One region of the Streptomyces sp. NPDC000348 genome, then DNA from elsewhere that is predicted to be linked to it. Evidence: riboswitches for the same ligand, from Rfam matches in the RefSeq annotation. Region 1 holds a riboswitch; each other region holds the start of a gene.
The links. Region 1 has a riboswitch for cobalamin ahead of ACFY3N_RS13520 (cobalamin biosynthesis protein). Riboswitches for the same ligand answer to the same signal wherever they lie in the genome.
Positions count from the first base shown of each region.

Region 2: another riboswitch for cobalamin. It lies ahead of ACFY3N_RS09860 (energy-coupling factor ABC transporter permease); the one in region 1 lies ahead of ACFY3N_RS13520 (cobalamin biosynthesis protein).
Region 3: another riboswitch for cobalamin. It lies ahead of ACFY3N_RS19905 (ABC transporter substrate-binding protein); the one in region 1 lies ahead of ACFY3N_RS13520 (cobalamin biosynthesis protein).
Region 4: another riboswitch for cobalamin. It lies ahead of ACFY3N_RS00905 (ribonucleoside-diphosphate reductase subunit alpha); the one in region 1 lies ahead of ACFY3N_RS13520 (cobalamin biosynthesis protein).

Region 1 covers NZ_JBIAZD010000005.1:373,410-381,076, forward strand. The annotation lists gene ACFY3N_RS13505 (putative cobaltochelatase) at 1-317, opposite strand, end outside; gene cobN (cobaltochelatase subunit CobN) at 314-3,982, opposite strand; gene ACFY3N_RS13515 (cobyric acid synthase) at 3,979-5,514, opposite strand; gene ACFY3N_RS13520 (cobalamin biosynthesis protein) at 5,511-6,452, opposite strand; cobalamin riboswitch at 6,573-6,711, opposite strand; gene ACFY3N_RS13525 (hypothetical protein) at 6,866-7,087, opposite strand; gene ACFY3N_RS13530 (anion permease) at 7,122-7,667, opposite strand, start outside.
Region 2 covers NZ_JBIAZD010000004.1:33,204-40,870, reverse strand. The annotation lists gene ACFY3N_RS09865 (ABC transporter substrate-binding protein) at 1-515, opposite strand, end outside; cobalamin riboswitch at 718-1,077, shown strand; gene ACFY3N_RS09860 (energy-coupling factor ABC transporter permease) at 1,107-1,817, shown strand; gene ACFY3N_RS09855 (energy-coupling factor ABC transporter substrate-binding protein) at 1,814-2,275, shown strand; gene cbiQ (cobalt ECF transporter T component CbiQ) at 2,282-3,031, shown strand; gene ACFY3N_RS09845 (energy-coupling factor ABC transporter ATP-binding protein) at 3,028-3,891, shown strand; gene ACFY3N_RS09840 (DNA repair ATPase) at 3,922-7,667, opposite strand, start outside.
Region 3 covers NZ_JBIAZD010000009.1:249,260-256,926, reverse strand. The annotation lists gene ACFY3N_RS19930 (NACHT and WD repeat domain-containing protein) at 1-1,369, opposite strand, end outside; gene ACFY3N_RS19925 (hypothetical protein) at 1,366-1,788, opposite strand; gene ACFY3N_RS19920 ((2Fe-2S) ferredoxin domain-containing protein) at 2,439-2,834, opposite strand; gene ACFY3N_RS19915 (ABC transporter ATP-binding protein) at 2,815-3,636, opposite strand; gene ACFY3N_RS19910 (iron chelate uptake ABC transporter family permease subunit) at 3,633-4,646, opposite strand; gene ACFY3N_RS19905 (ABC transporter substrate-binding protein) at 4,643-5,695, opposite strand; cobalamin riboswitch at 5,751-5,927, opposite strand; partial or broken gene ACFY3N_RS19900 (IS5/IS1182 family transposase) at 5,992-6,214, shown strand; gene ACFY3N_RS19895 (SpoIIE family protein phosphatase) at 6,300-7,667, opposite strand, start outside.
Region 4 covers NZ_JBIAZD010000001.1:178,369-186,035, reverse strand. The annotation lists gene ACFY3N_RS00920 (GlxA family transcriptional regulator) at 1-278, opposite strand, end outside; gene ACFY3N_RS00915 (hypothetical protein) at 372-596, shown strand; gene ACFY3N_RS00910 (ribonucleotide-diphosphate reductase subunit beta) at 627-1,634, opposite strand; gene ACFY3N_RS00905 (ribonucleoside-diphosphate reductase subunit alpha) at 1,634-4,000, opposite strand; cobalamin riboswitch at 4,123-4,294, opposite strand; gene ACFY3N_RS00900 (GNAT family N-acetyltransferase) at 4,307-4,813, opposite strand; gene mctP (monocarboxylate uptake permease MctP) at 4,890-6,518, opposite strand; gene ACFY3N_RS00890 (DUF3311 domain-containing protein) at 6,515-6,781, opposite strand; gene ACFY3N_RS00885 (GntR family transcriptional regulator) at 6,988-7,667, opposite strand, start outside.

The DNA.
Region 1 (7,667 bases):
CCGACCAGCCGGTCCTCGGAGGCGCCCACGGGCAGCTCGACCATCCGCGCGGGCCGCGCGGCGCCGCCCCCGCTCCCGTGCGGACCGTCCGGGCAGCCGGGGTCCGGGGCCGAGGGGTCGCAGGAGAACCGGCAGCCGGGCACCACGGCGACCTCCGGGAGCAGCGCCGAGAGCGCGCGCACCGCCGTCGACTTCGCCGTGCCCTTCTCACCGCGCACCAGCACCCCGCCGACCGCCGGGGAGACCGCGTTCAGCAGCAGCGCGAGCCGCAGGTCGTCCTGACCGACGACGGCCGTGAACGGAAAGGGGGTGGTCACTGGTCGTCGCCCTCCAGATCGCCTTCGAGTTCCAGGTAGGTGGCGCGCAGCCGCTCCAGCGTGTCCGCGTCCGGCTCGGCCCACAGCCCGCGGTCGGCGGCCTCCAGCAGCCGCTCGGTGATGCCGCGCAGCGCCCACGGGTTGGACTTCTTCATGAAGTCCCGGTTCTCCGCGTCGAAGACGTACTCCGCGCTGAGCCTCTCGTACATCCAGTCGTCCACGACCCCGGCCGTGGCGTCGTACCCGAAGAGGTAGTCCACGGTGGCCGCCATCTCGAAGGCGCCCTTGTAGCCGTGCCGCCGCATCGCCGCCATCCAGCGCGGGTTGACCACGCGGGCCCGGAAGACCCGGTGCGTCTCCTCGCCGAGCGTGCGGGTCCTCACCTGGTCCGGAGTCGCCGAATCCCCCACGTACGCCTCGGGGCTGGCCCCCGTCAGGTGCCGCACCATGGCGACCATGCCGCCGTGATATTGGAAGTAGTCGTCCGCGTCGTGGATATCGTGCTCGCGCGTGTCGACGTTCTTCGCCGCCACCGCGATCCGCCGGAACGCCGTCTCCATGTCCCCGCGCGCGGCCCGCCCGTCGAGCCCGCGCCCGTAGGCGTAACCGCCCCAGACCGCGTACACCTCGGCGAGGTCCGCGTCCGACCGCCAGTTCCGGGCGTCGATCAGCGGCAGCAGCCCCGCACCGTACGCCCCCGGCTTCGAGCCGAAGATGCGCGCCGTGGCCCGCCGCCGGTCGCCGTGCTCGGCGGTGTCCTCGTCGGCGTGGGCGCGTACGTAGTTCCGGTCGGCCGGCTCGTCCAGCTCCGCCACCGCGCGCACCGCGTCGTCGATCAGCCCCACCACGTGCGGGAACGCGTCCCGGAAGAACCCGGAGATGCGGACCGTCACGTCGATGCGCGGCCGGCCCAGCTCCTCGAGGCCGACCACCTCGAACCCGGTCACCCGCCTCGACGCGTCGTCCCACACCGGACGGCACCCGAGGAGCGCCAGGATCTCGGCGATGTCGTCGCCCTGGGTGCGCATCGCCGACGTGCCCCACACCGTCAGGCCCACGGACTTCGGATACTCGCCCGTGTCCTGCAGATACCGCTGCACCAGCGAGTCGGCGAGCGACTGCCCGACCTCCCAGCTCAGCCGTGACGGAATCGCCTTGGGGTCGACGGAGTAGAAGTTCCGTCCGGTGGGCAGCACGTTGACCAGGCCGCGGGTGGGCGAGCCCGACGGTCCCGCCGGGACGTAACCGCCGTCCAGCGCCCGCAGGACGTTCCCGATCTCGTCCGTCGTACGGGCCAGCCGGGGCACGACCTCCTCGCACGCGAACCGCACCACGGCCACCGCGTCGGGGAGTTCCGTGCCCAGCGCCTCGCGCACCAGCGCGGGGACCGCGTCGGCCGCCCAGCCGCGCTCCTCCATCCCCTCCGCGATCCGCCGGCACAGTCGCTCCAGCAGGTCGATCGCGTCGGCGCCCGTGCGCGCCGGGCCGTCCACCAGGGCCGTCAGCTCCACCGGCACCTTCACCGGCGCACCCGGCTCGGCCAGCAGTTCCTTCTCCACCAGCCCGAAGTGCGCGGCCAGCGCGGCCCGCAGCCCCGGCAGCGCGTTCGCCCGCCCGCCCCACACCTGCGAGGCGCGCAGCACCGCCAGGACGAGGTTCACGCGCGGCTCGCCGACCGGGCCGCCGCCGAGGATGTGCAGGCCGTCCCTGATCTGCACGTCCTTGATCTCGCACAGATAGCCGTCGATGTGCATGACGAACTCGTCGAAGTCGTCGTCGCCCGGCTGGTCGTCCACGTGCAGGTCGTGGTGGAGTTCCGCGGCCTTGACCAGCGTCCAGATCTGCGCGCGGACCGCCGGTGCCTTCGCCGGGTCCAGGTCGGAGACGAGCGCGTACTCGTCGAGGAGCTGTTCCAGCTTGGCCAGGTCGCCGTAGGTGTCGGCCCGTGCCATCGGCGGCACCAGGTGGTCGACCACCGTCGCGTGCCCGCGCCGCTTGGCCTGCGTCCCCTCGCCGGGGTCGTTCACGATGAACGGGTAGATCAGCGGCAGTTCGCCGAGCACCGCGTCCGGGGCGCACCCGGCGCTCAGCCCCAGCCCCTTGCCCGGCAGCCACTCCATCGTGCCGTGCTTGCCCATGTGCACGATCGCGTCGGCGCCGAAGCCCCCCTCCGATGTCGCGGCCTCCAGCCAGCGGTAGGCCGCCAGGTAGTGGTGCGACGGCGGCATGTCGGGGTCGTGGTAGATCGCGATCGGGTTCTCCCCGAAGCCGCGCGGCGGCTGGATCATCACCACGACGTTCCCGAACCGGAGCGAGGCGAGGACGATGTCCTCCCCGTCGACGTACAGCGACCCCGGGGGCTCGCCCCACGCCTGACGCATCCCGTCCCGCAGCTCGGGATCCAGCTTCTCGAACCAGGCCCGGTAGTCCGCCAGCGGCACCCGCGCGGGCGCGGCGGCCAGCTGCTCCTCGGTCAGCCACTCGACGTCGTGGCCACCGGCCTCGATGAGCCGGTGGATCAACTCGTCGCCGTTGTCGGGGTATTCGGTCAGGGAATAGCCCGCGTCCCGCAGCGCGTCCAGCACCCGCACCGCCGAGGCCGGCGTGTCGAGCCCCACCGCGTTCCCGACGCGCGAGTGCTTCGTCGGGTACGCGGTGAAGACCAGCGCGAGCTTCTTCTCGGCGTTCGGCTTGTGCCCCAGCCGGGCGTGCCGCACGGCGATCCCGGCCACCCGTGCGGCCCGCTCCGGGTCGGCGACGTACACCGGGACGTCGTCCGGGCCCTGCTCCTTGAAGGAGAACGGCACCGTGACCAGCCGGCCGTCGAACTCCGGGATGGCGACCTGCATCGCCGCGTCCATGGGGGAGAGGGCGGCGTCGGACTCCTCCCAGGCGGCGCGCGACGACGTCAGGCAGAGCCCCTGCAGCACCGGCACGTCCAGGTCGGCGAGCGCCCCGATGTCCCAGGCCTCCTCGTCACCGCCCGCCGACGCCTGCGAGGCGTGCGTGCCGCCGGCCGCGAGCACGGTGGCGACCAGGGCGTCGGCCCCGGCCAGCAGCTCGTACAGCCCCGGGTCGGCGCCGCGCAGCGAACCGCAGTAGACGGGCAGGGCGTTGGCGCCCCGCGCCTCGATCGCGTCGCACAGCGTGTCCACGAAGGCGGTGTTGCCGCTCAGTTCGTGCGCCCGGTAGAAGAGCACGCCGACCGTCGGGCGGCCCTGGTCCACGGCACGTCCGCCGTGGACGCCGTACTCCGGCATCCTCCGCGGCTCCTCGAACCCCTCGCCGGTCAGCAGCACGGTGTCCGACAGGAACCGGGCCAGCTCGGTGAGGTTGTCCGGGCCGCCCTCGACGAGGTACCGCAGCGCCTCGGCCACCACACCGGCCGGCACCGTCGACTCGGCCATCAGCTCGGCGTCGGGCACGGTCTCCCCGCCGAGCAGCACCGCCGGGATCCCGGACGCCTTCAGCGCCGCGAGCCCGTCCTCCCAGGCGCGCTTGCCGCCCAGCAGCCGTACGACGGCGAGGTCCGCCCCGTCCAGCAGCGCGGGCAGTTCGTCCGTGACGTCGACGCGGGTCGGGTTGCCGATCCGGTAGGAGGCGCCGGAGGCACGGGCCGCCAGCAGGTCCGTGTCGGCGGTCGACAACAACAACACAGTGCTCATGCGGGCGCTCCCGGTGGAATGAAAGGCAGTCCTTGCGGCGCGCCGGACTCGATGAGCCGCCACAGCGCGTCCGTGTCCGCGTGCTGTTCGATCAGGTCGCCGAGCCGGTCGAGCTGCTCCTCGCGCAGCGCGGCGAACGAGGTGCCGGGGGCCGGCACGAAGCGGCGGCCCGAGGCCCGCGCCACCTCGCGCAGGAAGGCCCGGCGGAAACCGTCCGACTCCAGCGAGCCGTGCCAGTGCGTGCCCCAGGTCTGCCCGACCCGGCAGCCGTCCAGGCTGTGTCCTCGGCCGTCGGAGATGAACGTCTCCCCGCCGGTGACGTCGGCGACCCCGTGATGGATCTCGTACCCCTCGACGGGCTCCCCGAGGGCTTCGCCCGAGGGACGCGTGAGGGTCTTCTCCCGCGCGAACCGCACCCGCACGGGCAGTACCCCGAGGCCGTCCACATGGCCCCGGCGGCTCTCCACGTCGTCCTCGATGTGCTCGCCGAGGATCTGGAAGCCCCCGCAGATCCCGAGCACGGGCCGCCCCTCGGCCGCCCGCCGCTCCAGCGCGTCCGCGAGCCCGCGCTCCCGCAGCCACTCCAGTGCCCGCACGGTCCCGCGGGTGCCCGGTACGACCACCAGGTCGGCGTCGGCGAGCTCCTCGGGCCGGTCCACGAACCGCACCACGACACCCGGCTCGGCGGCGAGCGCGTCCACGTCCGTGAAGTTGGACATCAGCGGCACCGCGCACACGGCGACCCGCAGCACGTCCTCGCCGACCGGCGCGGCGACCACGGACTCCCGCACGGCGCCGCGCAGCGACACCCTGAGTCCGTCCTCCTCGTCGATGCCGAGCCCGTGCCGGAAGGGCAGCACGCCGTACGTCCGCCGCCCGGTCAGGCCGTGCAGCATGTCAAGGCCCGGTTCCAGCAGCGACACGTCGCCCCGGAACTTGTTCACCAGGAACCCGGCGACCAGCCCCTGGTCCTCGGGGGAGAGCAGCGCGACGGTGCCGAAGAAGGACGCGAAGACGCCGCCCCGGTCGATGTCGCCGACCACCAGGACCGGCAGTCCGGCGCCCCGGGCGATGCCCATGTTCACGATGTCCGTGCGCCGCAGGTTGATCTCGGCCGGGCTGCCGGCCCCCTCACAGATCACCGCGTCATACGTGCCCCGCAACCGCTCCAGACAGTCCAGCACCGTGCCGAGCAGCCGCTGCTGCCGCCCGCCGTGGTACCCGCGCGCGCTCAGCTCGCCGACCGGCTTGCCCAGCAGCACCACCTGGCTGGACTGCTCGCCGCCCGGCTTGAGCAGCACCGGGTTCATCAGCGCGGTCGGCTCGATCCGGCAGGCCTGGGCCTGCATGGCCTGCGCCCGCCCGATCTCCGCGCCCTCCCGCGTCACGAACGAGTTCAGCGACATGTTCTGCGCCTTGAACGGCGCGACCTTGACACCCTGCCGCACCAGCCACCGGCAGATCCCGGCGGTCACCACGCTCTTGCCGGCGTCCGAGGTGGTCCCGGCGACCAGCAGCCCCCCACCGTTCACGATGCACGCCCCTTCCTCAGGCTCCGCGCGGCGGCTCCGGCCCCGAGCGCGAGCCAGCCGACCCGCCGCGAGAGCCGTACCGCCCGGTCGATGTCGGACACGGCGACGGCACGCCCGCCGCCGTTGAGGACGGGCCGGTGCTCGACCCGCCCGCCGTAGGAGAGGGTCCCGCCGAGCCGTACGCCGAGCGCGCCCGCGAAGGACGCCTCGACGGGCCCAGCGTTGGGGCTCGGATGCTTCGCCGCGTCCGCGCGCCACGCCCGCACGGCCCCGCGCGGGTCCGGTCCCGCGAGCGCGGCGAGTACGGCGGTCAGCCGCGCCCCGGGCCACCCGGCGACGTCGTCGAGGCGGGCGGAGGCCCAGCCGTAGCGGCGGTAACGCGGGGACTTGTGGCCGACCATCGCGTCCAGCGTGTTGACGGCCCGGAACCCGAGGAGGCCCGGCACCCCGGCGACGGCACCCCACACCAGCGCGCCCACCACGGCGTCGGAGGTGTTCTCGGCGACGGACTCGACCACCGCGCGGGCGATCCCGTCGGCGTCCAGCGCCTGCGGGTCCCGGCCGCACAGGTGCGGCAGCCGCGCCCGCGCCGCCTCGACGTCCCCGGCCTCCAGCGCCCGCCCGATGGCGCGGGCCTCACGGGCCAGCGAGGTGCCGCCCACGACGGCCCAGGTGGCGACGCCGGTCAGGGCGGCGGAGGCGGCGGGGGAGGAGCGCACGAGGCGTGCGGCCAGGCCTCCCAGCGCGACGGTCCCGCCGACGCAGACGGCGGTGTGCACCGCGCCCCGGCCCCGGTCGTCCCGCCACAGCACCCGTTCCACGCCGGCCGCGGCCCGCCCGAAAGCGGCGACCGGATGTCCCCGGCGGGGGTCGCCGAGCAGCAGGTCGCCCAGGAGGCCGGCGGCGGCGCCGTACGCGAACACGCGATCGGCACCCATGGCTCAGCCGGCCGAGGATCCGGAGAGGAGGGCCCCGTGGTGGGGCGGAGCGTCGCTGATCGACCTCGGCAGGCAGCCGCGCATGGCGTTATGTCCTCACTCAGGGTGTCCACGCCCTGGTTCGACGAGACCGGCGGTGAGAGTTCCTGGCTCCCGGGGTGTTCACCCCGGTGACAGTGGCGGGACCGCGCCGGAATCGCACCGGCTTCCTCTCCTGCCGCCGTAGTGGCTGAGGCAGTCCACCACGGCCCCGGAAGGGCCGTCAACCTGCCGTTGACCTGCGAGGCTGAAGTGTGCTGAGGCCCACAGCGGGGCTCCGGTGGGTGAACCGCGGGCGGGGGTGCCGCACACGCGGGCGGGCGGTGCGGGAGCCGGGGCTCCCGCACCGCCCGCCGGACGGAGACGTTCTGCGATCAGGCCATGATCAGGTAGATCCCGTACCCCACCGCCGCCGCGCACGCCGCGAAGCAGGCGTAGGCGGCGGCGACCGCCAGGGCCGCGGACCCGCCCTGCGCGGCGGCCCGCTCCTGGCGGGACAGGCCGTTGATGCCGAGGGTGAACAGGCCCACCAGGGCCACGGTGACTACGAGGCTGACGCCGAAGACGGAACCGAGGGCCGCCCAGTCGATCTTCATGGTGCTCTTCTTCCTTCGTGCCGGGTCGGCGCGGTCAGACGGTGGTCTTCGCCGGCGGTGCCGGGTCGGCGGTGGCCGTGATCGTGGCCGTGAGTTCCTCGCTCACGGTGCCCGCCGGGGGCGGGGTCACCGCGGCCATCGCCTGCGTCACCACGCCGGACGGCTCCTCGTCCGGACCCCCGTGGTCGTTGACGTTGGTGTGGTCGACGACCTCGCGCCGGGAGATCTTCCAGATCGCGGCGCTGGAGGCGACCAGGAAGACGGCCACGATGGCGGTGCCCCAGTCGCCGAAGCCGCAGACCCACTCGGCGAGCGCCGCGACCAGGGCCGCCGCCGGCAGCGTCAGACCCCAGGCGACGAACATCCGGGTGGCGGTCGACCAGCGGACGACACCGCCCTTGCGGCCCAGGCCCGCGCCCATCACGGAACCGGAAACGGAATGCGTGGTGGAGAGGGAGAAGCCGAGGTGCGAGGAGGCCAGGATGACCGTCGCGGCGCTGGTCTGGGCGGCGAAGCCCTGCTGCGGCTGGAGGTCGGTCAGGCCCTTGCCCATGGTGCGGATGATGCGCCAGCCGCCGAG
Region 2 (7,667 bases), on a different contig from region 1:
TCGGGGACGACGGGCAGCACCGTGCGGGCGGCGAAGGCCGCGTAGGGACGGTCGAGGGTGAAGACGACCTTGTCGTCGCCGTCGGCCCGGACCTCCTCGATGGCGTCCAGTTCGCTCCTGGCGGTGTTGTTGGTCCTGTCGTCCAGGACCGTGCGGTACGTGAAGACCACGTCGTCGGCGGTCAGCGGCTCGCCGTCGCTGAACCTCACGCCGTCGCGCAGGGTGTACGTGTAGGTGCGGCCGCCGTCCGTGATCTCGGGGAGCGCCTTCGCCAGGGCCGGCTTCAGCTTCATGTCGGCGTCCCGGGCGAGGAGCCCGTCGAAGATCTTCGAGTTGCCGTCCTTGCCGTAGCCGAGCAGGGGGCTGAGGGTGTCCGGTTCGGACGGGACCCCGATCACGACGGAGTCGGCGGACGCCCCGCCGTCCGCGCCGCCGTCGCCCGGTGCCGAGCAGGCGCTGACCGCACCGGCCATCGCGACCGCGGCGGCGGCACCCCGTATACGTCGGGTCGTCATCGAACCTCACATCCCTGTTGCCTGAAAATCGTTGTTGCATATTAATTGCAGCAAGGTACTGCCCAGGACGGCGGCCTCCCACTCCCCCGCCCCGGAGGGCGCCACCGCTCGTGTCAAGTGCGCAGATGTGCGCCGGGGTGCGAGCCGCCGGGCGCCGCCCGCGCGCCCCCGGCGGCCGCTTGTCACCGGACCGGAACGGGCACTACTGTCGCCACGCCTTGGTGACGGGAAATCGGTGCGATACCGGTGCGGCCCTCGCCACTGTGATCGGGAAGTCCGGCTCCAGTCCTCGCGGACGGCCACTGGGTCCTAGGGCCCTGGCGCCACATTCCCGTCTGCCGCGCGACGCCTGGCACGCACGCTCGCCACGTTGCCGAATCGCCCACGTGGCTCCGCCACGAGGGCGCTCCGGCGCCTTGCGATCGCACGCGCCAGACGCCGCGCGACCCGCCCTTCGGGCGGACGACGGGAATGTGACGCCAGGGCCCAGGGACCCGGGAAGGCGGAGCACGGGCGGTGGTACCCGTCAGCCAGGAGACCGGCCAAGGCGCGTCAACCATCCACGAGGTGCTGGAGAGGGTCTGCTGAGCCATGCACATTGCCGAGGGTTTTCTGCCTCCGGCGCACGCGGTCGCCTGGGGCGTCGCGTCGGCGCCGTTCGTCGTCCACGGAGCCCGGTCGCTCGTCCGTGACGTCAGGGAACATCCCGAGAGCACGCTGCTGCTGGGCGCGTCGGGAGCGTTCACGTTCGTCCTGTCCGCGCTGAAACTGCCGTCGGTCACGGGAAGTTGCTCCCATCCCACCGGCACGGGGCTCGGCGCGATCCTGTTCCGGCCGCCGGCCGTGGCGGTGCTGGGCACCATCACCCTGCTGTTCCAGGCGCTGCTGCTCGCCCACGGCGGGCTGACCACGCTCGGCGCCAACGTCTTCTCGATGGCGGTCGTCGGTCCCTGGGCCGGGTACGGCCTCTACCGGCTGCTGCGCCGCTTCGACGTGCCGCTGATGGTGGCGGTGTTCTTCGGCGCGTTCGTCGCCGACCTGTCGACGTACTGCGTGACGAGCGTGCAGCTGGCGCTCGCCTTCCCCGACCCGGGGAGCGGATTCCTCGGAGCCCTGGGCAAGTTCGGCTCCATCTTCGCCGTGACGCAGCTCCCGCTCGCGGTGAGCGAGGGGCTGCTGACCGTGCTGGTGACGCGCATGCTGGTGCAGTCGAGCAAGGGCGAGCTGACGCGGCTCGGGGTGCTGGTCGCCCCGGCGGCCGGACGGAAGCCGGCGGACTCCACCGGGGCGGTGGCCCGATGAGCCGCAACGCGAGGATCAACACGCTGCTGCTGGTGCTGGTGGCCGCGCTCGCCGTGCTCCCGCTGGTGTTCGGGCTCGGCGACCACAAGGAGGAACCGTTCACGGGCGCGGACGCCGAGGCCGAGACGGCGATCACCGAGATCGACCCGGAGTACGAGCCCTGGTTCTCACCGCTGTACGAACCGCCGTCCGGCGAGATCGAGTCGGCGCTCTTCGCCCTCCAGGCGGCGCTCGGCGCGGGCGTCCTCGCGTACTACTTCGGGCTGCGGCGCGGGCGGCGGCAGGGCGAGGCGCGGGCGCTGGAGCGGACCGGGCCGCAGGCCGGCCCGGCCCCGGACGCCGGCGGCGGTCCGTCCGCCGCGCGCGACGGCGGGGATGCCACGGCCGGGGGGCGGGCCGGCGACGGGGGCGGCGAAGCCGGTGAGGGCCGCGGGGCCGCGGCACGGCGGCGGGGCTGACGCCACGTGCTGCCGATCGACGCGGCGGCGCACAGCAGTCGCTGGCGCCGCCGTCATCCCGTGGACAAGGCCGTACTGGGGCTGGGGCTCACCGTGCTGGCGATCTCGCTGCCGCCGTGGCCGGGCGCGGCCCTGGTGCTGGTGACGGCGCTCGCGGCGCTGCTCGGCCCGGCGGGGGTGCCGGGCCGGCGGCTGTGGCGGGCGTACCGGGTGCCGCTGGGCTTCTGCGTCACCGGGGCGCTGCCGCTGCTGGTGCGGGTGGGCGGACCGGCCGGGTTCGTGTCCTGGGCCGGGGACGGGCCGCTGCGCGCCGGGGAGTTGCTGCTGCGTACGTCGGCGGCCTCGCTGGGCGTGCTGCTGTTCGCCTTCACCACCCCGATGTCCGACCTGCTGCCGCGCCTGGTGCGGGCCGGGGTGCCGGCTCCGCTCGTGGACGTGGCGCTGGTGACGTACCGGATGAGCTTCCTGCTGCTGGACTCGGTGCGCCGCGTCCGGGAGGCCCAGGCGGCCCGGCTCGGGCACACCACCCGCGCGGCGACCTGGCGGTCCCTCGGCGCTCTGGGCGCGACCGCGTTCGTGCGGTCCTTCGACCGGGCGGCGCGGCTGCAGACCGGGCTCGCCGGACGCGGCTACGACGGCACCCTGCGCGTGCTGGTGCCCGAGGCCCGCGTCTCCGTCCGGTTCACGGCGCTGAGCGTGGCGCTCCTGGCGGCGCTGGCCGCCCTCACCCTCGTACTGGAAAGGCCGTTGTCGTGAGCGAGACCGTCCTGGTGGCCCTGCGGGGCGCGTCCTTCGCCTACGAGGACGGTCCGGCCGTGCTCAGCGGTCTGGACTTCGAGGTGCGCGAGGGGCGCTCGTTGGCCCTGCTGGGGCGCAACGGCAGTGGCAAGACGACGCTGATGCGGTTGCTGAGCGGTGGACTGCGCCCGATCGGGGGCGAGTTGACCGTCGAGGGCCGGGCGGTGCGCTACGACCGCAAAGGGCTGACGGCGCTGCGCACCACCGTGCAACTGGTGGTGCAGGACCCCGACGACCAGTTGTTCGCGGCGTCGGTCGGCCAGGACGTGTCGTTCGGGCCGCTCAACCTCGGGCTGCCCGACGCCGAGGTGCGGGCCCGGGTGGCCCGGGCGCTGGCCGCGCTGGACATCACCGCACTCGCCGACCGTCCCACGCACCTGCTGTCCTACGGGCAGCGCAAGCGGACGGCGATCGCGGGCGCGGTCGCCATGCGGCCCCGCGTCCTCGTCCTCGACGAACCGACGGCGGGCCTCGACCCGGACGGGCAGGAGCGGCTGCTCGCCACCCTCGACGGTCTGCGCGAGGACGGCACCACGGTCGTCATGGCCACCCACGACGTGGACCTCGCCCTGCGCTGGGCCGACGACGCGGCCCTGCTCACCCCGTCGGGCGCGCACACCGGCCCGGCGGCCGACGTGCTGGCCCGTACGGACCTCCTCGCGGCGGCGGGGCTGCGGTTGCCGTGGGGCGTGGCGGTCGGGCGGCTGCTCCGGGCGCAGGGGCTGGTGAGCGGCGCGGCCGCCGGTCCCCGCTCCCCGGAGGAACTGGCGGCCCTGGTGGCCACGTCCACCGCCGGTGGTGACGCGCACGTCCCGTGAGGGCGCTCGGTCGGCCCTCCGCCGGCGCGATCACCGGGGTGCGGACGGCCGGTCGGTGCCCTCCGGGGGCCGCCGGGCCGCGTGCCGGGAGTCCGGGCCGGCGGCCGGACGGCGCGCGCCGGCGGCGCGGACGATGGCCGACTCGACGGCGGCGATGCGGTCGCCGAGGAGGGCGAGGGCGGCCACCGCGCGGGTCAGGGCGTCCTCGTCGGGGCCGGCCGGGGTCCGGGTGCGGACGTGGGCGGCCTTCAGCTCGGCCCAGCGGGCCGACCGGTCGGGGGTGAGGGTGCCGCGCAGCTCGGCGAGCTTGAGCAGGTTCGCCTCGGCGCCGGTGGTGAGGGTCTGGGCCTCGGCCGTGTAGTGGTCGTCGACGACGGCGGTCAGTTCGGCGTCGTTCATGACGGGCTGGATCCGCTGGGCGATCTTGTTCATGTTGCGGTAGGAGCCCTGGAGCCGGAACGGGGGCTCGGTGCGGGCGTCGTCGGACTGGGCGGCGGAGGCGATGTAGGCCGCGTTGACGGTGAGGACGGTCCGGCGGGCGGTGAGGAGGTGGCGCAACACCGCCAGGACGCGGTCCAGTTCGGTGGGGGCGTAGGGGTGGGTGAGGCGGTCGGCGCGGGCCGTGGGGTCGTTCTCGGCGAGGCGGATCAGCAGGTCGAGGTCGGCGCGGTCGCGGGAGGCGAGCGGGGCGAGCACCGGGTGGGCGGTGAGGGCGTTCTCCACGAAGCTGAGCGCGAAGACGTCCTCCTTGCCGGTGAGGACGTCGCCGAGGTTCCACACGTCGGCGCGGTTGGCCAGCATGTCCGGGACCCGGAAGGCCTCGCCGGACTCGGTGTAGGGGTTGCCGGCCATGCAGACGGCGAACCGCTTGCCGCGCAGGTCGTAGGTGCGCGGTTCGCCGTCCCACACGCCTTCCATCCGGCGCGTGGCGTCGCACAGCGGGATGAACTTCTGGAGCAGTTCGGGCGAGGTGTGCTGGATGTCGTCGAGGTGGAGGAGGGTGTTGTTGCCGGCGGCGAGCGCGAAATTGATCTTCTCGACCTCACGGCGGGCGGTGGCGTTCGGCGCCTCGGCCGGGTCGAGCGAGGTGACCGCGTGCCCGAGTGCGGGGCCGCTGATCTTCACCAGCACCAGGCCGAGGCGGTCGGCGACGTACTCCACGAGGGTCGTCTTGCCGTATCCGGGCGGGGAGACGAGCAGCAGCAGGCCGCCGGTGCCGGTGCGGCCGGACTCGCCCGTGGTGCCGAGCTGTTTGGCGAGGCTGTCGCCGACCAGCGGCAGGTAGACCTCGTCGACCAGCCGGTTGCGGACGAACGACGCCATCACGCGCGGCCGGTGGTCGTCCAGGCGCAGCCGGGTGCGCTCGGCGGTCACCAGCGCGGTGCGGCGGCGCTGGAAGGCACGGAAGGCGGGTGCGTCCCGCTCCCTGAACGCCTCGGTGCGGGCGAGGAACTCGTCCAGGCGGAGGGTGAGACGGCGGTCGGTGATCCGGGGGTGGGTGCCGAGCAGGTCCCCCGCCGTGGCGGTCAGGGGCGCGTCGGACGTGTGGCGGGGGACGTCCGGGCAGAGTTCGGCGGCGACGGCCTCGGCGAGGTCACCGGCGGTCACCTGCTCGCCGGTGGCCGCGGCGTACGCGGTCAGCCAGGCCTCGACCAGCTGGCGGCGGGCGGGGAGGCCGGCGAGGGCGGGGAGGTCGTCGTCGTAGGCCCCGGTGGCGACCGTGCGGCGGAAGCCGTCGAGCAGGGCGCGGACCCGGGCGCCGAGGACGAAGCCCTCGGGACCCGTGGTCAGTTCGTCGAAGAGGTACGCGGCGCAGGCCTCCGGACGGACGGGGGCGCCGTCGTCCCAGGCGCGGACGGCGCGGGCGAGTTCCGTCCGCAGCGCGTCGAGGGCGGGAGGGGGTCCGAAGGCGTCGCGGACGCGGGCCAGGGAGCGGGCGCGGCGGGTGAGGTCGGCGCGCTCCCCGGCGGTGGTGCCGTGGGTCCAGTACAGCAGGGCGTGGGCGCGGGCGGCGGGCTCGTGGCGCAGCGGGCCCGCGCCGGCGTACAGGGGCAGCAGGGCGGTGAGGATCGCGGTGGCGTCGTGGTCGTGGACGCCCCGCTCGTACCCCTCGTCGTAGGCCTCCTCGGCGGCCCGGCGGACCAGGGTGGCGAGGTCGTACGTACCGGCCAGGGCCTCGGCGCCGGTCTCGTGCAGCAGCCGGGCGGCGAGGTGTTCGGCGCGGTAGACCTCGGGCGACTCGGAGGGCAGGTGCCGGTTCCACAGGGGGCGGTCGGCGAGGAGGGCGGGGTCGGTGACGGGGACGCGGTAGTCGGTTCCGGTGAGGGCGAGCGCGAGGCCGTCGCCGTGCGGGACGACGGTGAGGTCGAGGGGCTGGGTGGCGACGGCGAACCGGTGGCCGCCCAGACGGACGGCGCGTCCGCCGTCCGCGTAAAGGTCGGCACGGTCGCGCAGGGCGCGGGCGGCCTCCTGCCGGGCGGAGCGCAGTCGGCCGTCGAGTTCCTCCGCCCTGACCCGGTCACCGAGGTCGCGCAGGGCGTCGGCGGTGCGGCGGACCTTGGTGACGAGCGGGTCGGAGGCGAAGTAGGTGCTCACCGCGTCGGCGTCGGCGAGCGTGGCGGAGCGCCGGGCGACCGTCTCCAGTACGCGGTCGGCGGCGGAGGCGAGCTGTTCGGCGCGGCGGGCGCGGGCGTCGGAGAGGCCCTGCTTGCGGGCGGAGAAGGTCTCGTAGATCTCGGTGCGCCGGTCGGCGAGTTCGCCGAGGACGTCGTCGAACTCGGCGAAACGGGACTCCAGGGCCTCCAACTGGGTCAGCGTCCGGGTCAGTTGCTCGTCGCAGGTCTCCGGGGTGTCCGCCGCCGCGAGGGCGCCGGTGACCGTCTGGCCGAGCAGGGCGAGTTCGGCGGCGAAGCCGGCGCGCGCCTCTCCCTCGAAAAGGGTCCGGCGGCGGGTGTCGAGGGTGGCGCGGGCGCGGTTGACGCCGCCCATCGCCCCGGCGATCCGCTCCAGGACGGCCGTGCGGACGGTGGCGTCGGCGATGTCGAGCCCGGCGACCACCTCGGTCACCGTGCGCAGTCCCCCGGCCAGTTCGTCCAGGCGGGCGGCGACCGGGGCGGCTTCGGCGGTGGTGGTGACCGACCCGGCGTCGGCGACCAGTCGTTCGACGTCCGCGTGGTGGGCGGCGAAGGCGTCCTCGCGGGAGAGGAAGGCGATCGCGCGCTGCCCGAAGGAGGCGAGGTCGGCCCCGGCACCCTCGGCGAGGGCGTCGATGCGGGCGTGGTCCGCGTACCGCATGTCCTTCAGGGTCAGCAGATGGCCCTGGGCGTGGCGGAGTTCGGTCAGTCCGGTGACCCAGGCGGCGGCCTCGCGGGGCTGCTCGCCGCGCAGCCGGCGCACCACGGAGGCGATCCGGTCCGCCGCCTCGTCGAGCGCGCGGGCGGCCCGTGCGGTGAGGTCGCGCACGGTCTCGAACTCGGCCAGCACCTGTTCGGCGGTGGCGCGCATCTGCTCCAGCGGAGCGCGCAGGTCGCCGAGTTCGCCGTCGCCCAGCCAGTGGTGGGTGTCCAGGGCGCGCACGCAGGCGGCCGTCAGGGCCGTGTACACCTCGGTGGTGGGGGTGGTCCCGGCGACGGAGCGGGCCAGGGACAGGCAGTCGGAGATGCCGCGTACGAGGTCGGCGTTGCCGACCCGGGCGAGCGGGCCCTCGCCGACGGGCTGCGCGGCGGCGTGGGTGTCGGAGACGTAGGGCGAGTGCCACAGCTGCACGGGGTGGACCC
Region 3 (7,667 bases), on a different contig from region 1:
CGCTCCTGCCCGCCCCTATCCACTCCTGGCGCAGCCGTGGCCAGGCCCACAGCAGTGCCTCGTGCGTGACCTCGACGGTGACGACGCCGTCCTCCCGCTCCGCGCTCTGGGTGAGCAGGCGTGCGCGGGTGAACCGTTCGGCGACTTCTGGGACCGCCTCCGGGTCGGCGGCGGCCAGCAGCAGATCGGCGCGAGTACGACGGCGGCGGGTGACTTCCCCGTTCTCGCCGATCCTGATGAGGCCGAGGAACATGAGCCGCGTCGCCTGCTGGGCGGACGGACTCAGCTTTCCGAACTCTTCCTCGGCGGTGGCCGCTACCGCGCCGTCGATGCCTCCCGTGTCGCGGTAGCTGTCCACGGTCAGCGTGTTGTCCCTGCGTTCCAGCCAGGTGGCCCGCAGCGCGTGTCCGAGCAGCGGAAGCCGCCCGGCCTCGTACGCGCCCTCCTCCGGTCCGGCCGCGCCGCGCAGGTCTCGCAGAATGACGTCCACCAGCCCCGGCGCAAGTAACAGACCGCTCCGCGCGGCTGGTTTGATCACCGCCTTGCGCACCTCGTCGTCACTCATCGAGCCGACGATGACCTGGCGGTTCATCAGGGCGTCACGCAGGTGGGGAAACGCGGTGCAAGAGCTGTAGAAGTCCGAGCGCAGACCGTAGACGGCCAGGATGACGGGCTCATCCGTACCGGCCAGGCCGACGAGCACGTCAACGAAACTGCGGCGTACGGAATCGTCCTGGCAGAGGGTGAACAGCTCCTCCAGCTGGTCCACGACGAGCACCACCCGGCTCTCCGGCGGAAGTTCGAGCCGCTCACGTATCAGAGTGCTCAGGCTGCCGGGACCGGCTTCCATGGCATCCGCGACCAGTGCTTCCTCGGATCCGGTGAGTCTGCTCAGGCCGGAGACGAGCGCCTCGAGCGGATCAGCGGTGGGGGTCAACAGCAGTTGTGGCCAGCGCCGGGATCCGGGCAGCTGGCCCTTGGCCAGCTCGGGAAGCAGCCCGGCACGTAGCAGCGAAGACTTGCCCGCACCGGAGGGAGCGACGACGACCAGCGGACTGTGATCGGTCAGACAGAGCTCAAGCTGGTTCATGATCCTGCTGACGAGGACTTCCCGGCCGAAGAACCACTCCGCTTCGTCCCTGCCGAATGCGCGCAGTCCGGGGTACGGGCACTCCTCGACCGTCGAGGGGGTGGTGGTCCGTACGGACTCCTCGCCGCCTGAGTGATGGTGCTCGTGCCGGTGGTGGTTCACGCCGCCGTGGACGACGACCATGCCCCCCGCTGACTGATATACGGTGCCACGCTGAGTGGCCCAGGCATGCAGCTCGACGTCCCCGGCCATCTCCCCGCCATCCCTGCGGGACGTCATGGAAGCCTGATGTTCGTCATGTCGCGGCCGGACTGGTACACCTGTGCGTCGCCGCCGGCTTGCGCCCGCATCTCCGGACTCCGCTGGGCTTCCCACTCCTGCGTGCCGTCTTCACCTGTTTCGGCGGTGAGTTCGGCGACAATCTCGGCAAGAGCCCGTGCCGCCGTCTCGTCAGCGGCGAGCAGTTGACGGAACCGCAACCGCCAAGCGGCGGCGAGGTCGAGCGCGTCGTCCTCATGGGCCGGGCTGAGGAGCAGTTCACGGGCGTCTTCCAGTTGCTCTTCCACGGCGGCCACCTGCTCCGGACGGTGCCACAGCTGTCCGACCAGCGTCCGCACCCGTTCCCAGGCATCGGTGGCGAGTGAGTTCATCACCGTGGTTGCGGCTGCCGTCGCCAAGGCAGTCAGTTGTTCGTCCATACGCACCCCCGTGTTCAATTACCGTGTTCTATAGGCAAGGTGATGCAATCGAAAGTGTTAATGCAAGTTTCAAAATTGATCAGAATTCGATTGTCGCGGGCTGATGCTCCGCCAAGCTCTTTTCCGCAGTTCAGTGGGACCGGTGTGATGCGCCGGTAAAGTCCTCACGCTAGCAGGCGGGGTGATCGTTGGCACGAGATCGTCTGGCGCGGGTGTTCTCGCGGGTTCCGGAGTGAGGTTCGGGGGGCACCGCGTAGTTTCCGCGCCGGAAGGGATGTTCATGGCGGATGTGCTGACGTGGACGATCACTGGGTGCTCTCATAACGCGTCCGGGTGACCTTCGAGTCACATCCGTGTACTTCCTCGACAGTTGGGGCGGCCCTCTTCCCGCGCTGTCCAACGAGCTCGTGCACGGCAAGCAGGGAGGCGTTGAGAATCGCGGCGGGGCCCGGCGTTCACATCGGTCGTGCTGATGTCAGGTCCGCGGTCTGCTGGGGGGACAGCAGACCGGCGATGGCCTGGACGGTGTGACCCATGTGCTCGCGGCGGCCGAGATGGCGGGTCGGAGCACGCCAGTTCTTCGGGTGAGCGATACCGTGCTCGACACGGATCCGCCTCGATCGACGCGATTGACCGCCGACGGACCGCCCTCACGCTCCTCGCGCTCTCCGGGGCGGGGTGAACACGTACAGATCAAGAATGTCGGGGCAGGGAGCGACACCAGGGCCGCCGGCCTGTATCCAGGCGGCGATGTCCTCGGTGGCGTCACAGTCGTTGACGAGACCGAGCCAGACCGGACGAGCGCCGGCGGCCCGTGCGGCAGCGGAGGGCTGGACGACGATCACGTTGGCGTGTTCGCACACGTCGAGGCAGTCCGAGACGCGTACGAGTACCTCCTCGGCCAGGCGTGCGAGCTGTCGGTCGTGATCCACGCCGGCGACTTTCGGGGTTCCGCAGCAGCAGCCCCGGCAGACGACGGCACGGCACGGTACCGGTTCGGCGGTGGTGTGCTTCGTGCCCGCTGCTTCAGGGCGCTGTCGAGGCATCGCTCGTCACATTCCTCTTCGGGGGGTGTCCGTCCCGGACCGCCGGGCGCAGGAAACGGATCACGGGGCGGTCGGGGACATGGGTGACCTCGGCGCGAACGCCGTAGACCTGTTCGATGAGAGCGGGAGTGAGGACCTCGGCCGGGGTGCCCTCCGCGACGGTGCGGCCGTCGCGCAGGACGAGCAGGCGGTCGCAGTACATCGCGGCGAGGTTGAGGTCGTGCAGGGCGATCACCGTGGTGACGGGCAGGCTCGCCACGAGGTCCAGCAGGTCGAGCTGGTGCTGGATGTCGAGGTGGTTGGTGGGTTCGTCGAGGAGGAGTTCGCGGGGTTCCTGGGCGAGGGCGCGGGCGATCTGGGCGCGTTGGCGTTCGCCACCGGAGAGGGTGTGCCAGGACTGGTCGGCCCGGTCGGTCAGTCCGGTGCGCCGCAGAGCCTCGGCAACGGCTTCCGCATCGGCCGCCGTCGGCGGCGACCAGGCGCGGCGGTGCGGGATGCGGCCGAGGGCGACGACGTCCCGGACGGTCAGTTCGGTCTGGGTGTGGGCGTGCTGCTCGACGGTGGCGATCCGGCGGGCGGTGGCGCGGCGGCCGACCTCGGCGAGTGGGCGCCCGTCCAGCGTCACGACTCCGGCGGTGGGTGCGAGGACCCCGGCCATCAGCCTCAGCAGCGTGGATTTTCCCGAGCCGTTGGGGCCGAGCAGGCCGACGGTCTCGCCGGGGCGCAGGGTGAGGGTGACGCCGTCGACGACGAGCCGGTCGGCGAGGCGCCGTACGACGCGGTCCGCGTCCAGGCCGGTCACGTCCTTCTCCGTCCGCGGTGGAGCACGGCCACGAACGCCGGCACGCCGATGAGGGACGTCACCACGCCCACGGGGACCTCCTGGGGGTCGAGGACGGTACGGGCGAGGGTGTCCGCCCACACCAGGAAGACCGCCCCGGTCAGCGCCGTGACCGGCAGCAGGCGGACGTGGCCCGCGCCGGTGAGGGCACGGGTGGCGTGCGGGAGGACCAGGCCGACGAAGCCGATCGCACCGGCACAGCTGACCAGCGCGGCGGTGAGCAGTGCGGTGGCGCAGAGCAGGACCAGACGGGTGCGGGCGACCCGGACCCCGAGTCCGGCGGCGGCCTCGTCACCGAACGCGAAGGCGTCCAGCGTGCTCGCGTACCCGAGGCAGACGACGAGGACCACCGTCAGGACGACGGTGCAGAGCAGTACCTGGCCCCAGTCGGCGCCGGTGAGTGAGCCGAGCAGCCAGAACAGCACGCCCCGGGTGGTCTCCGCGTCCGCCGAGGTGAGGACGATGAAGGAGGTCAGCGCCGAGAACAGCTGCATGGCCGCGACCCCGGACAGGACGACCCGGTCGGTGCTGCCGCCGAGGGTGTGGCTGAGCAGCAGCACGAGCGCGAAGGAGAGCAGCGCCCCGAGGAAGGCACCCGCCGACAGGGACACCACCCCGCCGCCCACCCCCAGCACGACCACGGCGACCGCGCCCGTCGAAGCGCCTGAGGACACCCCGAGGACGAAGGGATCGGCCAGCGGATTGCGCAGCAGCGACTGCATCACCACCCCGCACACCGCGAGCCCGGCGCCGCACACGGCGGCGAGGAGGGTGCGGGGCATGCGCAGGTTCCATACGATGCCGTCCCGCAGCGGTGCCGGCGCGCTCTCGCCGAGGCCGAGATGGGCCGCCACGGACGCCCAGACGTCACCGGTGGAGATGTCGGCGGGGCCGATCGTCACGGCCACGGCGATCGACGCGAGCAGCGCGGCCAGTCCGCCGGCCGGCAGCAGCAGGGTGCGGACGCTCACTCGGCGAGCCCGAAGCCGCGCAGACCGGCCGCGACCTTCTCGATGCCCTCGATGGTGCGGATGGACGGGTTCATCGCCTGCCCGCTCAACAGGACGTACCGCTTCTTCCTCACGGCGGTCAGATTGCGGGTGGCGGGGTTGGTCTCCAGGAAGCGTATCTTGGCCGCGGCGGTCTCGGCGGTCTGCTGCTTGCGGGTCAGGTCGCCGATCACGATGACGTCGGGGTCACGTTCGGCGACGGTCTCCCAGTTGATCCGGGGCCATTCGTCGTGGGTGTCCGCGAAGGCGTTCTCGGCACCGACGGCGCGGGTGATGGCGCCGGGTGCGCCACAGCAGCCGGCGAGGTAGGGCGACTGGGAGTTGGCGAACCAGTACATGAGGGAGACGTCGGATGCGTGCAGTCCGGCGGTGGCCGCGCTCACCCGGTTCTTCAGCGAGGCGACGAGCTTCTCGCCGCGCTCCTGCACGCCGAACGCGCGGGCCAGGTCGCGTATCTCGCCGTAGACGGCGTCGAGGGTGAGCGGTTCGCTGCGCGATCCGTCACCGCCGCTGTCATTGTCCTTGCCCTCGGAGCAATCGGACGGCGAGACGTACGTGGGCACGCCCAACTTCTCGAACTGCTCGCGGGTGGCGACCCCGCCCTTGCCGAGGGTGGAGACGAACGAGGCGGTGACGAGGTCGGGTTCGGCGCCCAGGACCTCCTCGAAGGAGGGGTTGTTGTCGGCGAGACGCGGCACGGACGCGTTGGCCTTCCCCAGCCCCTTCATCACCGGGTCGGTCCAGGTCGCCGTACCGGCCATGCGGTCGGCGAGTCCCAGGGAGAGCAGAATCTCCGTGGTGCCCTGATTGAGGGAGACGGCCCGCTTCGGCACCGACTTCAGAGTGACCTCGTCACCGCAGTTGTCCAACGTCACCGGGTAGCCGGCGGCGGAGGTCTCCTCGGACTTCGCATCGTCGTCGCCGGAGGAGCCGCAGGCGGTGAGCAGCAGGGCGGACGCGAGGAGAAGCGCCGGGGTGCGGAGAAGGGCGGGGGTACGGAGCACGGGCATGCCTCTGGGGTCGGGGCTCGTACGCGGAGCCTGGCCTACGGACGTCCCTCCGCGCCGGGGGCGCGAAGGTGCCAGCAGGTCTTCGGACTCGGGTTCGTCCGGTCGGGGCGCCTTCCCGGTCTCCCAGTGGCGTCGTGCCCCGCCCGTCCCCCTCACCGCTGCGCGTCAGTTCCGGATTCGCACCGGATTCCCTGGCCTCGGGTGTGGCTCGACTGGCCCATGGAGACTATCAAGTCCGTCGTACGGTCGGCTCGTGCGCTCGGTCACGGGACACAGCACCAACTGATCATTTCAGCGCTCGTGGCATCACACCGAAGACCGCGCCCAAGGGCGCCGCCCACGGGTCCGGCCTGGACAGGGCCGGGTGGGTCGTCGAGCGCCGTCGCCTGGCTCCACCGGTTCAAACGCCTGCGGACCCGCTGCGCGATACGGGCCGACCTCCGCCTCGGACCGCTCCAACTCCCCTGCGGCATCATCTGCTTGCGACGGCTCCGAACCTCATTCCGAAATGATCGGTGAGTGGGTCGAGGGCACCTGCCGTCGCCTCACCCCGGCCGAGGGCTGACAGCGTCCCGGGCCGGTCGTCGGAGGGCTTTCCGTGTCGTCACCGGTGCTCGTGTCGGCGGTCTCCCCGGGCGGGCCGTGGGTCGCCAGTTGCGGTCAGGGTCAGAACGGCGAGGTCGTCGCGCAGCCGTTCGCCCCACCAGCGGTGGGCGTCGTCCATCAGTGCGGTGGCTACGTTCTCGGCGGGAATCGGCGCATCGGTCGGCGGCAGGGAGGCGACGACGGCAGCGAGGTCTTCCGGGGTCCGCTGGTCTGCGGCGCCGGCTCCCTCGGTGAAGCCGTCGGTGTAGAGCACCAGGGTGTCGCCGGGTCGCAGTTCCGCTTCGGTGACCGGGTGGCGTGGCGTCTCCAGTACGCCCAGCAGGGCGCCTCGTGTCTCCAGCGGTGCGGTCTCGCCGTTCGCTCGGCGCAGGAGCGGTGCGGGGTGGCCGGCGCTGGCGATCCGGAGGCGGGTGGGCGTGTGGGTGGTGTCGATGACTACGTAGATGAGGGTGCAGAAGGGGGTGTTCTGGCGGCGCAGCGCGTTGTTGATCAGGCTGAGGACGTGGGTGGGGTTGCTGGTGTGCTGGGCGGCGGCCCACAGGGTGTGGCGGACCAGGCCGGTGATGGCGGCCGCGTCGGGGCCCTTGCCGCAGACGTCGCCGAGGACCAGGACGTGGCGGCCGTCGGGAGCGGTGAAGGCGTCGTAGAAGTCACCGCCGATGTGCAGACCCTCACTGAACGGTTCGTAGCGGGCGGCGAGGTCGAAGCCGGGCAGGTCGGGCAGCCGGGGTGGGAGCAGGGGGCGTTCGAGGGCACGGGTCGCCTCACTGAGGCGGTTGAGCAGGCGGTCCTGTTGCGTGCCGATGGCTATCTGGTCGGCGATGTTCTCCAATGTGGCGAGGACGGTGCCGGGCAGCGCCAAGCGCGTGGTCAGCGACAGCACGCCGAGCAGTTCCCCACCGGAGACGAGAGGGAAGCCGGTGAACGACACCCGGCTGCTCGTCAGCCGACCGGCGTGCGAGTCGGTGCGGAACGGGGTGTCCAGGTACGGACGGCGTGCCGCGACGACCTGTTGCGCGAGGGCGCGCTGAGCCGTCTCGCAGAAGGAGGTGTCGGGGTGCTCGTCGTTGTCCTCGGTGCAGATGGCGTGGACCAGTTCGCCGCGGGTGTTCAGGTTCCAGATACAGACGCGGTCGGCGCCCAGGCGGTCGGTGGCGGCGCGCACGCACCTGTGGAGGCGTTCGTCCAGTGGTCCTGGCGCCGTCATGGCCGCGGCGACTTCGGCGGTGAGCAGGGCGTGGCTGGTGCGTTCGGCGAGTTTGCGCTGGGCGTGCAAGCGGTCGGTGACGTCCTCGGTCAGGACGAGGGTGCGGCTGCGTCCCTCGGTGTCCAGGACCTGCCGCACAGCCATGCGCAGGGCCTGAGA
Region 4 (7,667 bases), on a different contig from region 1:
AGGGCGTCCAGCAGCTCGGGCGGGAACTCCCGGGAGACGTAGGAGGCACCGGCGGGCACGGCGATGAGGTCCGCCGTCTCGAGGCGCTCCAGACCGTGCTCGACCTGGAGGGAGAAGCCCGTGTTGGTGCACACCGAGGGGCCGTCGGCCGAGGCGACGGCGAAGTCGTACACCGGCAGCCCGTCGTCGCTGCGGTCGACGCCGAAGACCTCGCAGACGACGCCTAGTTCGAAGGGATTCACGCCGTCGAGGAGGACGGCGGCCACGTTCTGGAGCATGGCTCCAGTGTGCCGTGCCGTTGGCAGTAAATCGAGGGTGCGCGGCAGTCCTGCCACTGCCGGTAAGGAGCATCGGGCGGGACAGTGGTGTCCATGGATACGACGCAGTGGGAAGCACTGATCGCGATGGTGGCCGTTCTCGGCCTGTTCGTCTTCATGACCTGGCCCGCCCTGATCGGCATCGCGCGCGAGCGGCGGATCGACCGGCAGATCGAGCGGGCCGAGGCCGCCCGCGCCGCCGCCGAGCGCCGCGAGGGGCCGGCGGTCTCCCGCCCGGCGACGGGCGCCGCCCCCCGCCGCACCGCACGAGCGGCGTGACGGCGGGGCGGCACCCGGGCGCACGGCGGTCTAGAAGTCCTCGTCCAGGTCGACCGTGCCCTCCACGGCGACCTGGTACGCGGACGGGCGCCGCTCGAAGAAGTTCGTCAGCTCCTGGACGCCCTGGAGCTCCATGAAGGAGAACGGGTTCTCCGAGCCGTACACCGGAGCGAAGCCCAGCCGTACCAGCCGCTGGTCGGCGACGCACTCCAGGTACTGCCGCATCGACTCGGTGTTCATGCCCGGCAGCCCGTCCCCGCACAGGTCGCGCGCGAACTGCAGCTCGGCCTCGACCGCCTCGCGCAGCATGTCGGTGACCTGCCGGCCCAGCTGCTCGTCGAACAGCTCCGGCTCCTCCTTGCGCACGGTGTCGACCACGTCGAAGGCGAAGGACATGTGCATCGTCTCGTCCCGGAACACCCAGTTGGTGCCGGTCGCCAGACCGTGCAGCAGACCCCGGCCGCGGAACCAGTAGACGTAGGCGAACGCCCCGTAGAAGAACAGGCCCTCGATGCACGCGGCGAAGCAGATGAGGTTCAGCAGGAAGCGGCGGCGGTCGGCCTGCGTCTCCAGCCGGTCGATCGTCTCCACCGAGTCCATCCACCGGAAGCAGAACTCGGCCTTCTCCCGGATGGACGGGATGTTCTCCACCGCCGCGAAGGCCGCCGCGCGGTCGTCCGGGTCCGGCAGATAGGTGTCGAGCAGCGTCAGGTAGAACTGGACGTGCACCGCCTCCTCGAAGAGCTGCCGCGACAGGTAGAGCCGCGCCTCCGGGGAGTTGATGTGCTTGTACAGGGTCAGCACCAGGTTGTTGGCCACGATCGAGTCGCCCGTCGCGAAGAACGCGACCAGCCGGCCGATCAGGTGCTGCTCCTCGGGGCTGAGCTTCGCCAGGTCGGCCACGTCCGAGTGGAGGTCCACCTCCTCCACGTGCCAGGTGTTCTTGATGGCGTCCCGGTAGCGCTCGTAGAAGTCGGGGTAGCGCATGGGGCGGAGAGTCAGCTCGAAGCCGGGGTCGAGCAGGTTCTTCGTGGTCATCACTGGCAGGCCTCGCAGGACTCGGGGTTTTCCAGGGAGCAGGCGACCGCTTCGGGGTCGGCCGCCTGCGGGACGGGGACGGAGGCGCGGGCCGCGCGGGCGATCCGGGTCGCCGGGCGGGAGCGCAGGTAGTACGTGGTCTTCAGGCCCTGCTTCCAGGCGTAGGCGTACATCGAGGAGAGCTTGCCGATGGTCGGCGTCTCCAGGAACAGGTTCAGCGACTGGGCCTGGTCCAGGTACGGGGTGCGCGCGGCGGCCATGTCGATCAGACCGCGCTGCGGGATCTCCCAGGCGGTGCGGTACAGCCGCCGCACGTCCTCGGGGATCCAGGTGAAGTCCTGCACCGAGCCGCCCGCCTCGCGCAGCGCCTCACGGGTGCGCGCGTCCCACACGCCGAGCCGCTTCAGGTCGTCGACGAGGTACGAGTTGACCTGGAGGAACTCCCCGGACAGCGTCTCGCGCTTGAACAGGTTGGACACCTGCGGCTCGATGCACTCGTACACGCCCGCGATCGACGCGATGGTGGCGGTGGGCGCGATCGCGAGGAGCAGCGAGTTGCGCATCCCGACGGTGGCGATCCGCGTCCGCAGCGCCGCCCAGCGCTCCGGCCAGGTCAGGTCGGTGTCGTAGTGGTCGGGGTGCAGCACGCCCCGGGCGGTACGGGTCTCCTCCCAGGCCGGGAGCGGCCCGTCCCGCTCGGCGAGGTCGGCGGAGGTCTCGTACGCGGCGAGCATGATCCGCTCGGCGATCCTCGTGGACAGCGCCTTCGCCTCCGGGGAGTCGAAGGGCAGCCGCAGCTTGAAGAAGACGTCCTGCAGCCCCATGGCGCCGAGACCGACGGGGCGCCACCTGGCGTTGGAGCGGCCCGCCTGCTCGGTCGGGTAGAAGTTGATGTCGACGACCCGGTCGAGGAACGTCACGGCCGTGCGCACCGTCTCGTCGAGGCGCTCCCAGTCGATGTCCCCCCGCTCCACGAAGGCGCCGAGGTTGACCGATCCCAGGTTGCAGACCGCCGTCTCCCCGTCGTCGGTGACCTCCAGGATCTCCGTGCAGAGGTTCGAGGAGTGAATGACACGGCCCGGCCCGGCGGTCTGGTTCGCCGTGCGGTTGGCGGCGTCCTTGAAGGTCATCCAGCCGTTGCCGGTCTGCGCGAGGGTGCGCATCATGCGGCCGTACAGCTCGCGGGCCGGGAGGGTCTTCCTCGCCAGGCCCTTCGCCTCGGCGGCCCGGTACGCCGCGTCGAACTCCTCGCCCCACAGGTCGACCAGTTCGGGCACGTCCGCCGGGGAGAACAGCGACCAGGGCGCGTCGGCGTTCACCCGGCGCATGAACTCGTCCGGCACCCAGTGCGCGAGGTTCAGGTTGTGCGTACGGCGGGCGTCCTCGCCGGTGTTGTCGCGCAGCTCCAGGAACTCCTCGATGTCGGAGTGCCAGGTCTCCAGGTAGACCGCCGCCGCGCCCTTGCGCCGGCCGCCCTGGTTCACGGCGGCGACCGAGGCGTCGAGCGTCTTCAGGAACGGGACGATGCCGTTGGAGTGGCCGTTGGTGCCGCGGATCAGCGAACCCCGGGCGCGGACGCGGGAGTAGGACAGGCCGATGCCGCCGGCGTGCTTCGAGAGGCGGGCGACCTGGTGGTAGCGGTCGTAGATCGAGTCCAGCTCGTCCTTGGGGGAGTCGAGGAGGTAGCAGGACGACATCTGCGGGTGCCGCGTGCCGGAGTTGAACAGCGTGGGGGAGGAGGGCAGGTAGTCCAGGCGGCTCATCAGCCCGTACAGCGCGGCGACCTCGTCCAGCGAGCGCACGCTGTCGTCCTCGGCGAGACCGGTGGCGACCCGCAGCAGGAAGTGCTGGGGCGTCTCGACGACCTTGCGGGTGACCGGGTGCCGCAGCAGGTAGCGGCTGTGCAGGGTGCGCAGGCCGAAGTAGCCGAAGCGGTCGTCGGCCCGGGGGTCGATCAGCGCGTCCAGGCGGGCCGCGTGGAGCCGGGCGAACTCGGCGGTCCGGTCGGCGATCAGACCCTCGCGGTGCCCGGTCGCGACGGACCCGGTGAACGAGGTGACGCCCTGTGAGGCGGCCTCGGCGCGGATGCCGATGGTCAGCAGCCGGGCGGCGAGCCGGGAGTAGGCCGGGTCCTCGGAGATGAGCCCGGCCGCCGCCTCGGTGGCCAGCTCCCGCAGCTCCGCGGTGATGTCGGAGCCCGCGGCGGCGGACCGGCCGCGCAGCGCGGCGGCGGCGACCCGGCCGGGGTCGGCGTCCGGCAGGTCGGCGGTCAGCTCGGTCAGGGTCCGCAGCAGCGCGGCACCGGGGCCGCCGCTCTCCTCGGTCGCGTCGATCGCTGAGGCCGGATCGGCTGGCGCGATGGTCACGTGGGGCTCTCCCTCGCTCGGCACGGGGCCTCGAAGAGGGCAGGGGGCAGCACACGAGCGCACGCGGCGCCGCGTCCACCGGCCCATTCCGCGAGGCCCGGACGTCCACGCACCCGGACCGGACGGCCGGGCGCACTGTCGGCAGGTCCTCGGACTGACGCCCGTGCACACGCGTGCGCGGGCATGGGTACACCGTTGCGGGACAGTTCCGGACTCACACCGGATTCCCCTGCGGCGACAGCGAGCATGAGCATACATCTTGTGCCGGGTGCCGCCGACAACCCCATATGTTGTGTCGCGGAGGTGTCAGAGCGTCAACTCGTAGGTGAGCAGAGTGATGTCGTCCAGGTCCGGCAGGGGGTTCCAGTCACGCTCCGGGCTGCGGGCGAAACCCAGCCGTTCGTAGATGCGATGGGCGGAGCGCATGGTGCGCTGGGTCGACAGCACGACCCGCACGCACCCCTCGACGGCCCGCGCCCGGTCGACGCAGGCACGCACCAGGGCCTCCCCGGCGCCCCGGCCCCGGCCCGCGCGGGCGACCGCGAGCATCCGGATCTCCGCCTCGCCCGGCCCCGCTATGTCGGCCATCGGCCCGGGGCCCGGCACGAAGGTCACCCCGCCCAGCACCGCCCCGTCCTCCACGGCGACCAGCACCTCGGCGGCCGTCGCCCGCTTCGCCACGTTCCGCAGCTCACCGAGGTACGCGTCGTTCTCCCCGAAGTCGAGCAGCCCGTCCAGCAGATAGGCCTGCGCGGTGATCTCACCGAGTTCCTCGTGCTCGCCGGGCTCCACCGGCCGGATGACGATGTCCATGGGGGGAGTCTGCCGGACGGGTACGACGACGGGCCGCCGGATTTCTCCGGCGGCCCGTCGCCCCGCGTCCCGGGCGTCAGTGGCTGCTGCCCGCGGTGGCCGGCGGAAGCTCCACCTGGACACCGGGGTCACCCGCGTCCGCCGTGTAGTCCTGCGGCTCGGTCTCGTCGACGCCCTCGGGCGCCTTCACGGCCCTCAGGACGAAGGTCAGGACGACCGTGACCAGGACGTTGATCACGAACGCGGTGAGGCCGATGTAGCCGATCTCGCCGATGCCCGGGATCTCCTCGGACGACCCGCCGAAGTGCTTCTGCGTCGGCGAGGCCACCCCGTACGCGGCGACCGTGCCGTAGACCATGCCGACCGCCCAGCCGCCGATCAGCGCCCAGCGGTGGAACCAGCGGGTGAACAGGCCGCCCACCAGCGCCGGGAAGGTCTGCAGGATCCAGATGCCGCCGAGCAGCTGGAAGTTGATCGCGACGGTCTTGTCCATGGTCAGGACGAAGGCCAGCGCACCCACCTTCACCAGCAGGGACACGATCTTGGAGACCTGGGTCTCCTGCTTGGGCGTGGCGTCCGGCTTGATGAAGTCCTTGTAGATGTTGCGGGTGAAGAGGTTCGCCGCCGCGATCGACATGATCGCCGCCGGCACCAGCGCGCCGATGCCGATCGCCGCGAAGGCCACGCCCGCGAACCAGTCCGGGAACATGTTCTCGAACAGCTGCGGGATCGCCAGCTGGCCGTTGCTGACCTCGACCCCGGCCGCGATCGCCATGAAGCCGAGCAGCGCCAGCAGGCCCAGCATCAGGGAGTACAGCGGCAGGATCGTGGTGTTGCGGCGGATCACCTCACGGCTGCGCGAGGACAGCGTCGCCGTGATCGAGTGCGGGTACATGAACAGCGCGAGCGCCGAGCCGAGTGCCAGCGTGGCGTACGTCCACTGGCCCGCCTCGCCCGGCACCAGCGCACCGCGCGGCGCGCCCGTGGCCGGGTTGGTCTGGCCGTACGCCTCGCTCGCCGAGGCGAAGATCTCGTCGAAACCGCCCAGCTTGATCGGGATGTAGATGATCGCCACCGCGATCACGACGTAGATCAGCGTGTCCTTCACGAACGCGATCAGCGCGGGGGCCCGCAGACCCGACGAGTACGTGTAAGCCGCCAGCACACCGAAGGCGATCAGCAGCGGCAGGTCCTTGACGAACCAGTTGGTGTCCTCGCCGCCGCCGACGCCCATCACGTCCAGCACGGCCTGGATGCCGACCAGCTGGAGCGCGATGTACGGCATCGTCGCCAGGATGCCGGTGACCGCGACGGCCAGCGACAGCCCCTTCGAGCCGAACCGGCCGCGCACGAAGTCGGACGTCGTCACATAGCCGTGCTTGTGCGACACCGACCACAGCCGGGGCAGGAAGGTGAAGATCAGTGGGTACACCAGGATCGTGTACGGCACCGCGAAGAAGCCGGCCGCCCCCGCCGCGTAGATCGCCGCCGGCACGGCGACGAAGGTGTACGCGGTGTACAGGTCGCCGCCGAGCAGGAACCAGGTGACCCAGGTCCCGAACGACCGCCCGCCCAGGCCCCACTCGTCGAGGCTGTGCTCGTTCTCGGCCTTGCGCCAGCGCGCGGCCATGAAGCCCATCGCCGTGACCAGCAGGAAGAAGAAGATGAAGACGGCGAGCGCCACGCCGTTCACGCCGTCGTTCACCGCGACGCACCGCCCTTCGCGGCCGAGCGGGCGCGCTGGTCACGCTGCCAGAGCTTGTACGCGACCATCGTCAGGGCGGTGGAGAGCAGCACCCACAGCATCTGGTACCAGTAGAAGAACGGGATGCCGACGAGCACCGGGTCGGTCTTCGCGTAGGACCCGACCCACAGCATGGCCACGAACGGTGCGACGAGACAGAGGGCGATGACGACGCGCACGGGCGTCACCACCGGCCCTCCTCTGGTTTCTGGGGCTTGCGACATCAGACGGCTCCCGTCCCCTCACTGATCACCGGCGGTAGTGCGCAGGAAATCTAGGGCAGGGTGCGGCGCGGTCGTAACCCCTCGTCCGCATAGCGGTACCCAGGCGCCGCTCAACCGAGAGGCGACAGCGACGAAATCCCCGTCGGCCGCCCGCGCCGTCGGGTTCCGCGGCCCCGCCGAGGACCCGCGGCGGGGCCGGTCCGGGCTCAGTCCCGGGGGCGCTTCAGGCGCGCGACGAACTTGTACCGGTCACCCCGGTACACCGACCGCACCCACTCCACCGGCTGCCCGTCCCGGTCCAGCGAGTGCCGGGACAGCATCAGCATCGGCAGGCCGACGTCGGTGCCGAGCAGTCCGGCCTCGCGCGGGGTGGCCAGGGACGTCTCGATGGTCTCCTCGGCCTCCGCGAGACGGACGTCGTACACCTCGGCGAGGGCGGTGTAGAGGGAGGTGTACTTCGTCAGGCTGCGGCGCAGCGCGGGGAAGCGCTTGGCGCTCAGATGGGTGGTCTCGATGGCCATCGGCTCGCCGTTGGCCATGCGCAGCCGCTCGATGCGCAGCACCCGCCCGCCGGCCGTGATGTCGAGCAGCCCGGCGAGCCGGTCGTCGGCGGTGATGTAGCCGAGGTCCAGCAGCTGCGAGGTGGGCTCCAGGCCCTGGGCGCGCATGTCCTCGGTGTACGACGTGAGCTGGAGCGCCTGGGAGACCTTGGGCTTGGCGACGAAGGTGCCCTTGCCCTGGATGCGCTCCAGGCGCCCCTCGACCACCAGCTCCTGGAGCGCCTGGCGCACGGTGGTGCGCGAGGTGTCGAACTCCGCCGCCAGGGTGCGCTCGGGCGGGACCGGCGTGCCGGGCGGCGCCGTCTCGGTCATGTCGAGCAGGTGCT